DNA from 2 places in the Bradyrhizobium sp. BR14999 genome. Region 1 is predicted to be linked to the other one. Evidence: predicted binding sites of a transcription regulator. Region 1 holds the regulator's gene; the other holds the start of a gene.
The links. Region 1 encodes LexA, which represses DNA repair genes until DNA is damaged. Its sites were predicted from a motif close to TGTTCNNNNTGTGTTCNG; they were not measured.
Positions count from the first base shown of each region.

Region 2: a site for LexA is predicted at 4,456-4,473, ahead of ruvC (crossover junction endodeoxyribonuclease RuvC). Genes of this name have one in related genera too.

Region 1 is NZ_CM148536.1:5,141,509-5,149,649, forward strand. It holds gene ACR9YP_RS23980 (ComEC/Rec2 family competence protein) at 1-1,484, shown strand, start outside; gene ACR9YP_RS23985 (hypothetical protein) at 1,624-2,058, opposite strand; gene lexA (transcriptional repressor LexA) at 2,637-3,338, opposite strand; gene ACR9YP_RS23995 (molybdopterin molybdotransferase MoeA) at 3,515-4,726, opposite strand; gene ACR9YP_RS24000 (hypothetical protein) at 4,951-5,157, opposite strand; gene ACR9YP_RS24005 (HAD family hydrolase) at 5,318-5,941, opposite strand; gene ACR9YP_RS24010 (alpha-hydroxy acid oxidase) at 5,956-7,089, opposite strand; gene ACR9YP_RS24015 (S41 family peptidase) at 7,408-8,141, shown strand, end outside.
Region 2 is NZ_CM148536.1:51,320-59,246, forward strand. It holds gene ACR9YP_RS00240 (nuclear transport factor 2 family protein) at 1-19, opposite strand, end outside; gene ybgC (tol-pal system-associated acyl-CoA thioesterase) at 98-547, opposite strand; gene ACR9YP_RS00250 (metallophosphoesterase) at 679-1,599, opposite strand; gene ACR9YP_RS00255 (DUF6869 domain-containing protein) at 1,705-1,854, opposite strand; gene ruvB (Holliday junction branch migration DNA helicase RuvB) at 2,094-3,128, opposite strand; gene ruvA (Holliday junction branch migration protein RuvA) at 3,284-3,901, opposite strand; gene ruvC (crossover junction endodeoxyribonuclease RuvC) at 3,898-4,425, opposite strand; gene ACR9YP_RS00275 (YebC/PmpR family DNA-binding transcriptional regulator) at 4,664-5,410, opposite strand; gene ACR9YP_RS00280 (methyl-accepting chemotaxis protein) at 5,634-7,373, shown strand; gene ACR9YP_RS00285 (methyl-accepting chemotaxis protein) at 7,561-7,927, shown strand, end outside.

The DNA.
Region 1 (8,141 bases):
GCGACAACCGTGCGATCGCGACCGCGCTGCTCACCGGACGGCGCGATGCGATCACCACGCCCGTCAACGACGCCATGTTCATCTCGGGGCTCGGCCATGTGCTGTCGATCTCCGGCTATCACATGGCGGTTGTCGCCGGTGTCGTGTTCTTCGCAGTGCGTGCGCTGCTGGCACTGATCCCGGGGCTGGCGGCGGGCTTTGCCATCAAGAAATGGTCGGCAGCTGCAGCGCTGGTGGCGGCCGCGTTCTATTTGCTGCTGTCAGGCGCGGAGGTCGCAACGCAAAGATCGTTTTTCATGACGGCGGTGGTGCTGATCGCGGTCATGGTGGATCGCCGCGCTATCACCTTCCGCACGCTGGCGGTGGCTGCGCTGATCGTGCTCGCGGTCGCGCCCGAAGCGCTGGTGCATCCGAGTTTTCAAATGTCCTTCGCCGCGACGCTCGGGCTGGTCGCGCTGGTGCAGATCGGCATGCCGAACCTGTTTGCCTCGCCGGACCATTCGGCGACCGCGCGCATCGCGCTATGGGGCGGCCGCGAGATCGCGATGCTGTTCCTGGCCTCGCTGATCGCGGGGCTTGCGACCACGCCCTACGCCGCCTTCCACTTCCACCGCGTCACGCCGTACGGTGTGCTCGCCAATCTCGGCGCGATGCCGGTGGTTTCGGCACTGGTGATGCCGGCGGGCCTGCTCGGACTGCTCGCGGCTCCCTTCGGGCTCGACGGCGTGTTCTGGTGGCTGATGGGGATCGGGATCGACTGGATGGTCGCGGTATCGCGCTGGGTGGCGGCACTGCCGGGCGCAATCGGCCGCATCCCCGCCTTCGGCATCGCGCCGCTGATCGCGGCAAGCCTCGGGATCATCGTGATGGGCCTGTTGCGCACACCCTTGCGCTGGTCTGGTGCGCTGATGTTGTTGGCTTCCATTGCCTGGGGGCTGTCGGTGCGGCAGCCCGACATCCTGATTGCCGGAGACGGCGCGAGCGTCGCGGTGCGCGGCCGGGACGGGCACCTGCATGTCATCCGGGCGAGCAAGGACGGCTTTCTGCTTAGGGAGTGGTTAGCTGCCGACGCCGATCCGCGCGACGCCGGGAGTAGCTCGCTGGCCGATGGCGTGTCGTGTGACGAGGCGGGCTGCGTGACGCCGCTCGACGACGGGCGGCTGGTTGCGCTTTCCTTGCGGATCGACGCGCTGGCTGATGATTGCAGCCGCGCCGCGCTGGTGGTGACGCGGCGGCCCGCGCCGCCGGATTGTGCGGCGATGGTGGTCGATCGGCAGCGTCTCACCAGTCAAGGCGCGCTGGCGTTGACGCAGCGTGGTGACGGTTTTGCAGTTCAAGCTGTGAGAGCGAGAGGCACAAGCCGCCCTTGGCTCCCGGCCGGCGCCGGCGAGGGTGATTTCGACGGGAGCCTTGCGCCGAAGGCGGCTACGGCCCGCAACCGGGACGCGACTCCGGCGGAGACCGACTTGCAGGCCGACGATTAAGGCCAGACGATTAAGAACAAATGCGAGGACTTGGTCCGGGTCCAACCGGACTTTCGCAGAACATAAATCATACCATCTCGCCGGCCTCGGCCGGCGATGGCATTTTCAATCCTGGCCCGACCTGGTGGCCAGGGACGGCTCAGCCGATCGGCAGACGCGTGATCGTCGGCCGGCTGTCGGCATCGATCTGCGGCTTGTGCTCGCGCTCGCCGACCGGCTGCGTCACCGGCAGTTGCAGCACGGTTGCGCGCTGGCCTTCGACGAGCTGCGTCACCAGCACGTATTTGCCGTCGGGGAATTCGATCGCGTCATGATGGCGATCGGGAACGTGCGGATCGATCTTGCCGAACTTGCCGACGCGGGAGTTGATCGTGCGCGTCCAGATCCAACGATTGTCGTAACGGACGTTGTCGGCGAAGGCGAGCTCCGTTCCCGGCAGCAGGCAGACGGCCACGGTCGGGTCGGCCGCGGAAGCAAAACCGCGCGTCGAGGTGCCGCGGAACGTTGTCGACACGATCGTCTCGCCGACTTCGGCGGGGCGCGATGCAACGGCATGCAGACTGTAGTCACACATCGGGTGCTCCTATTCGAAGATAGCAACCCGCGCCTCTTTCGGAGGCGCAAGCCTCTATCAGAGTGGAAGCACGTAACGTTCTGCTTGGTTGTGGGCGAATTTGCGGCTGGCGTCAGCAGGATGCGATCACATTATCTTTCCCGAATCCGATAGGAACAAAGTTCGCTTTAGTGCATTTGGCGGATGCGAGCGTCAGCGGCCTGCGGGCGCCGACCATCCGGAATATGGCCAACTCGGCTGTGGCTGTCGCGCGACGGCATTTCGGGCGCTACGGAATTGCTCGGTCGTTGTTGCGTGCGCCGACTTGCGGGGATGGTGCTGCGATTGTGCTGCGAATGCTTGCGCTGCCGATGCAGCGATCAGCATACTGGCGAACGCGCTCAAAACGATCTTGCGCATCGTTGTCTCCTCGATCTCTTGAGCCGCAAAGCGATGAGTGCTTCGGGCGGCATGTCGAGGACATAGCGCTGGGAGAGGGGCCAGATAATCTGCCCAAGATCAGAAAGACTATCCAGCTGGAGCGGACAATCCGTCCGCTCCAATCGGAATCATTGATATCGAATGACCGCTGGGTCGTCTCAGTACTTGCGGTACAGCCCGATCAGCTTGCCCTGAATCTTCACCCGGTTCGGCGGCAGGATGCGCACCTCGTAGGCGGCGTTGGCGGGTTCGAGCGCGATCGAGGCGCCGCGGCGGCGGAAGCGCTTGAGCGTCGCTTCCTCGTCGTCGATCAGCGCCACCACGATGTCGCCGGTATCGGCGCTCTCGTTGCGCTGGATCAGCGCCATGTCGCCGTCGAGGATGCCGGCCTCGACCATCGAATCGCCGCGCACTTCGAGCGCATAGTGTTCGCCCGAGCCGAGCATGTCGGGCGGCACGCTGATGGTGTGACTGCGGGTCTGCAACGCTTCGATCGGCGTACCGGCTGCGATGCGACCCATCACGGGCACCGCAACGGGACGCTCGCCCTCGTCGGCGGGCGGACTGGAGCTCGCGCGCACCTTGCCGAGATTGCCCTCGATGACGCTTGGCGTGAAGCCGCGGCGGTTGCCGGCGGCGGCCTGGAGCTCAGGCAGCTTGATCACCTCGATGGCGCGAGCGCGGTTGGGCAGGCGGCGGATGAAGCCGCGCTCCTCCAGCGCGGTGATCAGGCGATGGATGCCCGATTTCGAGCGCAGGTCGAGCGCATCCTTCATCTCGTCGAAGGAGGGCGGCACGCCGCTTTCCTTCAGACGTTCGCTGATGAACCGCAGAAGCTCGTATTGTTTGCGCGTTAACATCTCGACCAAAGTCCCCCGGTTGATGTCGTTCGATTCCGAGACGCTGAATTGGAGCGGCGAACCGCTACATCCTCGAAACAAATCATGAACGGACACTATATGTTCGATATGTGTTCCGCAACTGCTTAATTTACCGTGAACGCGACAAAGTTCGCGGAACACGTGTGGTGGTGCGCTCAGACGGGCAGGCGCAGCACCTCGCAAGGCGAGCCGGCTCCGGCTTTCGGCGCGAACGGTGCGCGCACGAGAAGTGCCTGCGCCGCAGCGAGATTCGCAAGCAGCGAGGAATCCTGGTGATTGACGGGAACGGCCACCAGCGTGCCGTCGTCGCGCTGTTCCAGACGTGCGCGAAGATAATCCGCGCGCATATCGTTTGCGCCCACATCGCGGCCGAGCACGGCGCGCTCATGGCGGTGATGAATCACGGATCGACCCGACACCGCACGAATCAGCGGGACCATGAACAGGAAGGCGCACACATAGGACGAGACCGGATTACCCGGCAGGCCGATCACGCGCATCGCGCCGAGCCGTCCATGCATCATTGGCTTGCCCGGGCGCATCGCAATCTTCCAGAACGCCATCGAGATACCTTCGTCCCTCAGCGCCTGCTGGACAAGATCGTGGTCGCCGACCGATGCACCGCCGGTCGTGACCAGGATGTCGGCGCCGCTCTCGCGGGCGCGGCGGATGCCGGCGGTGGTGGCCTCCAGCGTGTCGGCGGCAATGCCGAGGTCGATGGTGTCAGCCCCCTCGCTGCGGGCGAGCGCGTGCAGGGCATAGCCGTTGGAATAGACGATCTGGCCGCGGCCGGGCGTGGTGCCCGGCATCACCAGCTCGTCGCCGGTGGCGAGGATCGCGACCTTCGGACGGCGGCAGACGGCAAGCTGGGGGTGATTCATGGCGGCGGCGAGCGCGAGATCGCGCTCGGTGAGACGGGTTCCCTTGCGCAGGAGCGCGTCGCCTTCGGAGAAGTCGACGCCTGCGGGGCGGATGTGCCGACCGGGAATCGCGGCTTCCTTGATCGTGATGCGCTTGCCGTCCGCGACCGTATCCTCCTGGATCACGACGGCGTCGGCACCGTTGGGAACGACGCCGCCGGTGAAGATCCGCACGGCTTCGCCGGCGCCGACCGTTCCCGCGAACGGACGCCCCGCGGCTACCTCGCCAATCACCGTCAGCTGGGAATCGATCGCCCCCGCGTCGGCCGCGCGCACGGCATAACCATCCATCGCGGACATTGCTTCAGGCGGCTGCGTGCGCAGCGCCGCCACGTCGCGGGCGAGCACACGGTGGAAGGCCGCGTCGAGAGCAACCATTTCCTCGGCCAGAGGCTCCGCGCCGGCAAGCACGGCGGCAAGCGCATCGGAAACCGGCATGAGAGCCACGGCGAAAACTCCTGCTCGCGGACGAATTGGCAGGAAGCCTTCTAGCCGAGCGCGAGCGCAGAGGCAAAAGAGCAGCCGAGCGGGATGATCATCCCGACGACGCATTCGCAGGCAACGAAGGCGACGTCAGGCCCGGCGCGACATGATCTCCAGGACGAGGCAGATTGGTACCAGGGTGGCCATGGCTAGGACGACAATGACCAGAGCCACGGCCAGCATCGCGATCAACTCTGCGTCTGTTCGCCCGAACTGACGCCAGGCGTCACGTCCGGAGCTTTGGGGCCCTGATCCTTATCCGGCAGCGGATCGGCCTGTGATTTCAGGTCGGCGGCCTTGCTGATGAGCTTGGCGGAGAGGCGCGAATCCGAGGTGGTTCTGGCGAATTCGAGCAGCAGAGAGGCTTGCTTTGTGAGGTAGGCTTTGCCCAGCACGAGAATAGTCCGATGTAGAAGTCCCAACGGACTCATAGAGTCCGGAGGAAGTATTTCTGTTCCCGGAACTTTGTACAAAAATGCACAAAGTGATTTGGTTCCGCATCCCAAGCAGATTTGGTCCTCGGAACCCAACCAGATCCGGCCGGGGCGTCGGCAGTCAAATTCCCAACGCTCGCAAGACGTTGCCGACATCACCGGGCGAGGTGACATGCACCGCCGTCAATCCGCGCGCCCGCGCCCCTTCGACGTTCTCGGCAAGGTCGTCGAAAAACACGATTCGGCTGGCCGGCACGCCGATCGCCCTCACGACATGGTCGAACGCCTCCGGATCCGGTTTGCGCAGGCCGATGCTGGACGACAAATAGAGCTCGCGGAAATGCCCGAGCAGGTCCGCATATTCCTTCGAGAAATAGTCGACATGCGGCCGGTTGGTGTTGGAGAAGACATAGAGCGGCATCTGCTTTGCAGCGCGCGGCAAGAGCTCGGCGATGTCAGGCATCTCGCCGGCGAAGATCGCGTTCCATCCCTCCAGAAACTGCGCATCGGAAATGCCGATCCCGAGCGATGAACGCAGCGATTGGAAATAGTCCTCGTCGCTGATCTTGCCGACCTCGTGCAGCCGGTAGGCCTCGTCACGCACATAGCGCGCGACGATGGCCTCGGGCTGGCAGCCGGCATGTCCCGCCCAGCAGGCGATCGCCTTGGAGAAGTCGATGTCGAGCACCACGCGTCCGAGATCGAACAGGAGCGCATCGGCGCTGCCGGGAGAGAGCGAGGTCATCGTGTCCTTTCACTTCAGTATCGATAAGGGTCGTGGTCGAACAGCGGGAACGCGCTGAACACGCTCGGCGCATTCGTTGCGGTCGCCTGATGCAGGCAGGACTTGTCGACCTCGGCGAACGAGGTGGCACCCAAGAGGCCGAGGCAGCGCAGCACTTCATCTTCCAGCAGTTCCAGCATTCGCATCACGCCGGCTTCGCCGGCCGCCGCCAGCGCCCAGCATTGCAGCCGGCCGATGCCGACGATGTCGGCGCCTGCCGCGATCGCCTTGACGATGTCGGTGCCGCGGCAGAAGCCGCCATCGACCATGATCTTGGCGCGGCCCTTCACGGCCTCGACGATTTCAGGCAGCACATGCATGGCGCCGCGGCCATGATCGAGCTGACGGCCGCCATGGTTGGAGACGTAGATCCACTCGACACCATGATCGATCGCGATCTGTGCGTCCTCGGCGGTGGCAATGCCCTTCAGGATCAGCGGGATCCTGAATTTGTCCTTGATCATCTTCACGGTCCGCCATTCCAGACCCTTCTGGTAGTCACCGCCGGTCGCGCGCAGGCGGCTTTCGCGAACGTAGCGCTTGGCGATGTCACGTTCGCGACGGCTGTAATGGGCGGTGTCGACGGTCAGGCAGAATGCGGCATAGCCGTTCTTCTCGGAGCGGCTGACAACATCCGCGACGAAGGCATCGTCGCCGCGGACATAGAGCTGATAGAGCCGCAGCGCGTCGGGCGCGGCCTCGGCAGTCTTTTCCAGGCCGGGCTCGGACACCGAGCTCAACATGTGCGCCGCACCGAAGGTGCCAGCGGCACGCGCCACGCTTGCCGCACCGTCGGGATCGAATATCTCCAGCGCACCGACGGGGGCGAGCACCACCGGCAGCCGCATCCTGCGGCCGAGCTGCTCGACCGAGCCGTCGACTTTGCGAACATCGCGCAGCACGCGGGGGCGGAAGGCGATCTCGTCCAGCGCCATCCGGTTCCGGCGCATCGTGGTCTCGGTCTCGGCAGCGCCGACGATGTAGTCCCAGGCATTCTGGTTGAGGTTGGCGCGCGCTTTCCGGATGAATTCGTGCAGGTTCTGGAACGGCTCGTTGCTGGCGCCGAGTTCGACGTTCCTTTCCGGCCGGATGCGGGGCGCGTCGTTCATTGTTGTCCTCCCGAGAATTTGAAGTCTTATCGCCATCGCCTATCGCGTCTGGCCCTGCAAAACCATCCTAAAATCGCATAACTGCGAGGCGTGGGCGGCCGACCGATGTCCGCTTTGCGCAAAATGGTTTCGGAACGTTGCCAAAAGTTTAAGCCGCGGCGAAGGGATTTCTTCGCCGTACCGCCGGCACGGCGGGCCGGCCTTGAAGAAACCAGAATGGTGTTGTGAGACGTGACTTGGATCGCCATTTGCATGGCGGCTTCCAAGCCCGAGAGACAAGCCCTCAAGAGAACCGCTAAGCAAAAGGCCAGTCAATCCATGCGGAAAAACCTGCTGTTCCCCCTGGGCGCGCTCACGGGAGCGTGTCTGACCCTTCTGGTAGCCAGTCCCCACGGCGGCGTGTGGGCGGCACGGGCGGCGGCGAGCGCGGATGATGCCTATTCCCAGCTCAACTTGTTTGGCGCGGTGTTCGAGCGGGTCAAGGCGAACTATGTCGAGAAGCCCGACAATGCCAAGCTGATCGAAGGCGCGGTTACGGGCATGGTGACCTCGCTCGACCCGCATTCGCGCTACATGAACGCCAAGGCCTGGACCGAGATGCAGGAGACCACCTCCGGCGAGTTCGGCGGGCTCGGCATCGAGGTCACGATGGAGGATGGCCTCGTCAAGGTCGTCTCGCCGATCGACGATACGCCGGCCTCGAAGGCCGGCATCATGTCCGGCGACCTCATCAGCAAGATCGACGGCGAGGCCGTGCAGGGCATGACGCTCGAGCAGGCCGTCAACAAGATGAAGGGCCCGGTCGACACCAAGACCAAGCTCACCATCGTGCGCAAGGGCGCCGACGCGCCGCTCGACGTCGCGATCACCCGCGAGATCATCCATGTGCGCCCGGTGCGCTTCCACGTCGAGAACGGCGACATCGGCTATATCCGCATCACCTCGTTCAACGAGCAGACCACCGACGGCCTGAAGAAGGCGATCGCGTCGATCTCCAAACAGGTCCCGTCGGAGAAGCTCGCAGGCTACGTGATGGACCTGCGCAACAATCC
Region 2 (7,927 bases), 3.7 Mb from region 1:
GAAGCGGCGGGCGCGACATGATGGCCTCATCGGTTGGTTGGGGCCGCAATCTATCGCTGCAATTGGCGGAGTCGATAGGCCATTACAAATCAGGCGATCACGAAATCAGATCGGCCTTCATCAAGGTCCGGATCGATTTCGGAATCGGCTGCGCGCGGCCGCCGCTGATGAAGGCTACGCGCACCTCCGCTTTCACCAGCACGTCCTCACCACGCCTCACCTCCTGCCCCAGCATGATGGAGGCGCCCTTCACCGCGATCGGCCAGGTCACGACGTCGAGCACGTCGTCCATCCGCGCGGGCTTGAGGAAGTCCAGATGCATCGAGCGCACCACGAAGGCGAAGCCGGCGCCTTCCGTCTCGGGCTGCTCGAACAGCGCCTGCTGCTCGGCGCCCATCAGCCGCAGGTGATTGGTCCGCCCGCGCTCCATGTAGCGCAGATAGTTGGCGTGATAAACGATGCCCGAAAAATCCGTGTCCTCGTAATAGACACGGACCTGCATGTGGTGGCGGCCGTCGCGGATCTCGCCGTCGAGATGAGCTGTCACGTCGCGAGCCTCTTCGCTTCTCTGTAACCCGCCCGTTTTGCGCAAAAACAGGCGGTCGCGCAAGCGTGGTGGTTTTTTTGTTTGTCGCGTTTTCTTGACGCGAACCGGTGTCCACTTCGCTCGAAAACGCTTTAGGACACAACCGGTGCGGTTCGCCCCAGCGTCACCTCGACGATCTCAGGCGGCACGCCGACGCGGAGCGGCATGATGCTGCAACCGAGGCCGCCGGAGATGATGACGTCGCATTTCAGCCGGACATGGCCATAGGCGAGCCGGATGCCATGCTGCGCCGGAACCGCCGGCGACCAGCCGAGCAGGCGGACCTGGCCGCCATGGGTGTGGCCGGACAGTTGCAGCGCGACGCGCGCGGGCACACGCGGCGCGATGTTGGGTTCATGCGCGAGCAGGATGATTGGCGCGTCGTCCGTGACCTTGGCGAGCGTTGCGTTGAGATCGTCGGCACCGAAATGCACCATGCTGCGAAAGCGTCGCGCCGGCAGGAAGGCGAGCTGATCGCCGAGACCGGCGAGCCAGAACGGTCGGCCGTCCTTGGTGAGGCGCACGACATCGTTCTCGTAGACGGGGATGCCGGCGGCTTCCAGTGCGCGATGCGCGATGGTCGGGCCAAGTCCGGCCCGCTGCACGGTCTTGTCGTCCCAATAATCGTGGTTGCCCATGACGGCGTGGACGCCGAGCGGCGCCTTGAGGCCGGCCAGCACTCTGGCCCATTCGCTCGACGGGATGATACGCGTGACCTGGTGCAGGCCGGCGACATAGTCGCCGAGCAGCACGATGATATCAGCCTTCAGCGCGTTGGTGCGGTCGACGACGGCCTCGATCCGGTCCAGCGGCATCCAGGGATCGCAGGCATGGATGTCGGCGATGACAGCGATCTTCAGCGGAAGATCCGCCGGCCACTGCCGCGGCATCGGATGGTAGCGGGTAACGCGGAGCCGCAGCATCGGCTCGACGCCGACACCATAGGCCGCAGTCGAGGCGCCGAGGGCGGACAGGGCGCCAATGGAACGGATGAGATGGCGGCGAGTGATCATGGACGCTCGATGGTGATGCTGCTTCTCGATGCGACCCGATTGAAGCGGAATTGGGGTGCGTTCATGCAGACCGTCTGCATCCTGGTGCAAACGCCTGCACAGAAATTACCAGCGGCTCTCGCCAATCAGCGCATCCAGCCGCGTCCTCACATCGCCGGGCGCGCGGTAGTACCAGACGCCGCCGAGCAGATCGCGAAAACGTTCATTGACACGCGCCTCACGCTCGATGCGGCCGATCGTCCCCGCGCTGATCACGTCTTCGAGGGGACCCCACGGCCAGCAGGGATAGCAGCACCGGATTGGCTTCGATCTTCAAGATCTCCAGGATGAGCTCGACCTGATCGCGGCGCGGCCGCGATGACCTCGAGCAATCCGGTGTCGTTCGTCGGCTCCATTTCTTCCCACTCCAATCCGTGTGCGTGAGCGGCGATGCCGTTCGCCGCGCGTTCGGATTAGTGATGGGATTGAACCGGAGGGTTCACCGTCTCAGGCAATCAGTCGTCTTCGGACTGGTCGGTGCCGAACAGGCCAAATTGTGCCGCATCGCGCGAGGGCTCGGCGAGACCGAGATGGCGGAAGGCGTGCGAGGTGAGCAGACGGCCGCGCGGCGTGCGCTGGAGATAGCCGCACTGGATCAGATAGGGCTCGATGATGTCCTCGATCGCGTCGCGCGGCTCGGACAATGCGGCGGCCATGGTCTCGACACCGACCGGCCCGCCGCCATAGTTAAGCGCGATGGTCGTGAGATAGCGGCGATCCATGGCATCGAGGCCCGCGGCGTCGACTTCGAGCGCGCTGAGCGCGTGGTCGGCAATCTTGCGGTCGATCTTGTCGGCATCGGCGGCCGAAGCGAAATCGCGCACCCGGCGGAGCAGCCGCCCTGCGATACGCGGCGTGCCGCGGGCGCGGCGCGCGATCTCGTTGGCGCCGTCCGCGCTCATGCCGACATTGAGCACGCGCGCGCCGCGGCTGACGATGCTCTCGAGTTCTTCAATGGTGTAGAAATTGAGCCGGACCGGAATGCCGAAGCGGTCGCGCAGCGGATTCGTCAGCAGGCCCGCGCGCGTGGTGGCGCCGACGAGCGTGAATTTCGACAGCTCGATCTTCACCGAGCGCGCCGCGGGCCCTTCGCCGATGATGAGGTCGAGCTGAAAGTCCTCCATCGCGGGATAGAGCACTTCCTCCACCGCGGGGCTCAGACGATGAATCTCGTCGATGAAGAGCACGTCGCGCTCTTCGAGATTGGTGAGCAGCGCAGCGAGATCGCCGGCCTTGGCGATCACGGGACCCGACGTGGCGCGAAAGCCGACGCCGAGCTCCTTGGCCACGATCTGCGCCAGCGTGGTCTTGCCGAGGCCGGGCGGCCCGACGAACAGCACGTGATCCAGCGCCTCGCCGCGCTTGCGCGCCGCTTCAATGAAGATCGAGAGATTCTTGCGCGCCTGCTGCTGGCCGACGAAGTCGGACAGCGACTGCGGCCGCAGCGCGGTGTCGCCGACATCATCGCTGCGGCGCTCGGGCGAGACCATGCGGTTGGCCTTGGGGTCGCTCACTCAGCGAACTCCATCAGATCGTAGGGTGGGCAAAGGCGCCCTTCGCGCCGTGCCCACCATGTTTCCAATCGCTCCAAAGGTGGTGGGCACGCTGCGCTTTGCCCACCCTACGAGACTAACCATTGACGCGCTCACTTCGCGAGCTCCTTCAGGCCGAGGCGAATGAGCTGCGCCGTCTCAGCGCCTTCACCGGCACTGCGCGACGCGGACGCAATCGCCGCAGCCGCCTGCGGCTGGCCGTAGCCGAGATTGACCAGCGCCGAGATCGCATCCGCCACGGGGCGCGGCGCGCGCTGGTCGTCGACGGCGCCGGCGAGATGCACGACGGCTGGATCGACATTGGCAAAGGCCGGCGCCTTGTCCTTCAACTCGGTGACGATGCGCTCGGCGACCTTGGGGCCAACGCCCGGCGTGCGGGATACGGCGGCCTTATCGCGCAGCGCAATGGCATTGGCGAGGTCGGCTGGCGCCAGCGTGCCGAGCACAGCCAGCGAGACCTTGGCGCCGACGCCCTGCACGGTCTGAAGCAGGCGAAACCATTCGCGCTCCTGGTCGGTGCGGAAGCCGAACAGTTTGATCTGATCTTCGCGGACATAGGTCTCGATCGACAGCACGGCCGCTTCGCCCGGCGACGGCAGATGCTGCAGCGTGCGCGACGAGCAATGCACCTGATAGCCTACGCCGCCGACGTCGAGGATGACGAAATCCTCGCCGTAGGAATCGATCAGGCCCTTGAGCTTGCCGATCATATCCCCACCACTTTCAGCCTGAGCGCGGTGCTCTGGCGGTGATGGGCGTGGGTGATGGCGATGGCGAGTGCGTCGGCGGCGTCCGCTGACGGCGGCTCGGCTTTGGGCAGCAAAATCTTCAGCATCATCGCGATCTGTTGCTTGTCGGCGTGACCGGCGCCGACCACCGTCTTCTTGACCTGGTTCGGCGCATATTCGGCGACACTGATGCCGAACATCGCGGGCGCCAGCATGGCAACGCCGCGGGCCTGGCCGAGCTTCAGCGTCGCAACGCCGTCCTTATTCACAAAAGTCTGCTCGACCGCGGCCTCCATCGGCTTGTGATCGGACAGAACGGAAGCGAGCCCCTCATGAATCGCGAGCAGACGGCTCGACAGCGACAAATCGTCCGGCGGTTCCACCGAACCGCAGGCGACATAAATCAGGCGATTGCCTTCAGCCTCGATCACGCCCCAACCGGTGCGGCGCAGGCCGGGGTCGATGCCGATGATGCGAACGGGGCCACGAATCGGAAGCGCAGTCATGCGCCAGTGATAGCGGCTGGCTGCTGGAAGCGAAACAGAAACAGAACGGAAGTAACAGGGGAAGTGGGGTGTGGTGATGGTCGGAAGGTGGCCCGCCCTGCATTCCGTCGTCATACCCCGCGAAAGCGGGGTATCCAGTACGCCGCAGCTTCTCCGTATCCTTCGAACGTCTCTGGAATACTGGGTCGCCCGGTCAAGCCGGGCGACGACAGCGGAGCACGGGGCAGACGAACGGCCCCTACCCGCCCATCTTCGCCATCAGCGCGTCCGACACCTCGAAATTGGCGTAGACGTTCTGGACGTCGTCGTGCTCGTTCAGCAGGTCCATCAGCTTCAAGAGCTTCTCGCCGGTCTCATCGTCGACCGCGACCGTGTTCTGCGGCTTCCAGATCAGCGCTGCCTTGCGCGGCTCGCCGAACTTGGCTTCCAGCGCCTTGGCGACGTCGCGGTAGCCTTCGGTCGAGGCGTAGATCTCGTGGCCGCTCTCGCTCGAGATCACGTCGTCGGCGCCGGCCTCGATCGCGGCGTCCAGCACGGCGTCGTCGGAGGCGACGCTGCGGTCGTACTCGATGATTCCGGTGCGGTCGAACATGAACGAGACCGAGCCGGTTTCGCCGAGATTGCCGCCGGACTTGGTGAAGAAGGAGCGGATGTCGGAAGCGGCGCGGTTGCGGTTGTCAGTCAGCGCCTCGACGATGACGGCGACGCCACCGGGGCCGTAGCCCTCGTAGCGGATTTCGTCATAGTTCTCGCCATCGCTGCCGAGCGCCTTCTTGATGGCGCGCTCGATATTGTCCTTCGGCATGTTCTCCTGGCGCGCGGCGATCACGGCGGCGCGCAGGCGCGGGTTCATGGCGGGGTCAGGGGTGCCGAGCTTGGCCGCGACGGTGATTTCCCGCGCCAGCTTGCCGAACAGCTTCGACTTCTGGGCATCCTGCCGCCCCTTGCGGTGCATGATGTTCTTGAATTGGGAATGTCCGGCCATGCGTGGTCTCTTGAATGGTCTTTGGAATCGTTCGCCGATGGGGTGGGAAGCGCGGCGTTATAGGCCGCCAACCCGCCGGAATCAAAGGGCTCTGGTACTTTAAGGTAGCACTGTAGAGGTAGCCACCGTAATGGTCCGTGCCTAGAGGTCGGGCATCGTTAACCCTGATTTCATTTCGGCCTGCGAAAATAGCGTCCGCCCGTTCCCCGACAAGAGAGACGTGATGGCGTTCGGACTATTTCGGAAGCGTCTGCCGGAGATGGCTGCGCCCGCGGCAGCCCCGCAGCCGGTGGCCAATTTCGAGCCCGCCCCCGCCACGGACGGCGATTCCGCCAGGGAGATCCTGGAATTGCTGGAACTCGAGCTGGGCGCCATGATCCGCCAGCTCGAGCGCGCCGCCAATTCGGTGGCCGGCGGCGCCGAGGCGACCGCCGCAACCCTTGCCGCCATTCGCGACCGCACCGACGCCCTGACCGGCCGCACCAACGCGGCGCAATCGACCGCCTCCACCTTCGCCCATGCCGCCGACAAGTTCACGCAGTCCGCGCTGGGAATCGGGGCACAGGTCCGCGAGGCCGGCAAGCTCGCCGACGAGGCCAGCGCCGCGGCGCAGGAAGCCCGCGCCAACGTCGACCGCTTGCGCGAATCCTCCGCCGCCATCGGCAATGTCGTCAATCTGATCGCGCAGATCGCGCGGCAGACGACGCTGCTCGCGCTCAACTCGACCATCGAAGCCGCCCGTGCCGGCGCTGCGGGCAAGGGCTTCGCGGTCGTCGCCACCGAGGTCAAGGCCCTCGCGGTGCAGACTCAGAGCGCGACCGAAGAGATCACCCGGAAGATCGACGCGCTCCAGCGCGACGCCGCCGGCTCCGCGGATGCGGTGCATCGCATCTCGCAGGCGATCGAGGCGATCCGCCCGGTGTTCGCGACCGTCAACGGCGCGGTCGCCGAGCAGAACGCCACCACCAGCGAAGTCTCCGGCAATGCGACAAGCGCGTCGGAATTCATCGTCTCGGTCGGCGAGAGCGCGGCCGAGATCGATGCCGCGACCAAGGCGGCCGAGACCCATGGCGAGAACGTCGCCAGCGCCGGACGCGCCGTCACCACTTTCGCGCAGAAGCTGAAATCGCGCTGCGCCGTGCTGCTCCGCCAGAGCGAGCACGACGACCGCCGCAAGACCGAGCGCTTGCCCTGCCATCTCAAGTTCGAAACCGCGCGCGGCGTGATGCCGGTCTATGAAATCGCGATGGACGGCGTGCTGATCGGCAGCGCAGACGCAGGCCGGCTTGCGCCACAAGCGCTGATCGAAGGCATCCTCGAACACGTCGGCGCCTGCCGCCTGCGCGTGGTCGAGCAATCCAAGGCCGGCGCCCGCGCGCAATTCGTCAATCCCAATACCGAGCTCCGCGAGAAGATCGAAGACAGGTTGTGGTCGATCCATGAGGAGAACACGGAGTTCGTCACCCGCGCCATGGAAGCCGGCAACACGCTGACCAGGATATTCGAGCAGGCGGTCGCGCGCGGCGAGGTCAGGATCGACGACCTCTTCGACACCGATTATGTGGAAATTGCCGCGACCAATCCGCAGCAATATCGCACGAAGTATCTCGACTGGGCGGACCGGGCGCTGCCGCCGTTCCAGGAAGCCTTTCTGGCGAAGGAGCCGCGCATGGCGTTCTGCGCCATGGTCGACCGCAACGGCTTCCTGCCGGTACACAACAAGATCTATTCGCATCCGCAGCAGCCGGGCGATGTCGCCTGGAACACGGCCAACAGCCGCAACCGGCGGATATTCAACGATCCGGCCGGATTGGCCGCGGCGCGCAACCTGCGCTCGTACCTGGTCCAGAGCTATGCACGCGACATGGGCAACGGGAACACGGTGATGATGCGGGAGATCGACGTCCCGATCCGCGTGCAGGGCCGGCACTGGGGTGGATTCCGCACTGCTTACAAGCTCTAGGGCGTGATCGGAAAAGTTGTGCAGCCGTCTTTCTACAAGACCATGCTCCAACCAAAGAATTAAGGCGAATTGGCCCTCGTGCACGCTCAGGCAAGACGGCGGCGGCGAATCATCCCTTAAAGTCATCATTGGAATGGGAATGCCGCCGCGAGCCGGCGAACGGCTCTGACTGGAGGATTCATCGAACATGTCCGTCGCACAAGTTGCAGTCATGGACACCGGCTCCAACCGGACGCTGGCCGAACGGCTGATCGACCAGCTCGCCGATCGCATCGGCGGCCTCGGCGTGGAGCTCGCCGACATCGCCGGTAATGTCCAGGAAGTCGCAAACCGCGTCGCGAACCAGTCGGAACGGTTCCACCACCTCCAGAAGACGGCCGAGACGATGGTCTCGGCCAATCACGACATCGCCAATGCATCGCAGGCGGTGCAGACGACGACGTCCGCGGCGGTCGGCGAGATCGTGCAGTCGCGCAGCGCAGTCGACACCGCCGTCAGCCACATTTCCGAGCTCGTCGCCGCGGTGGAGCGTATCGAAGCACGCTTGAGTGCCG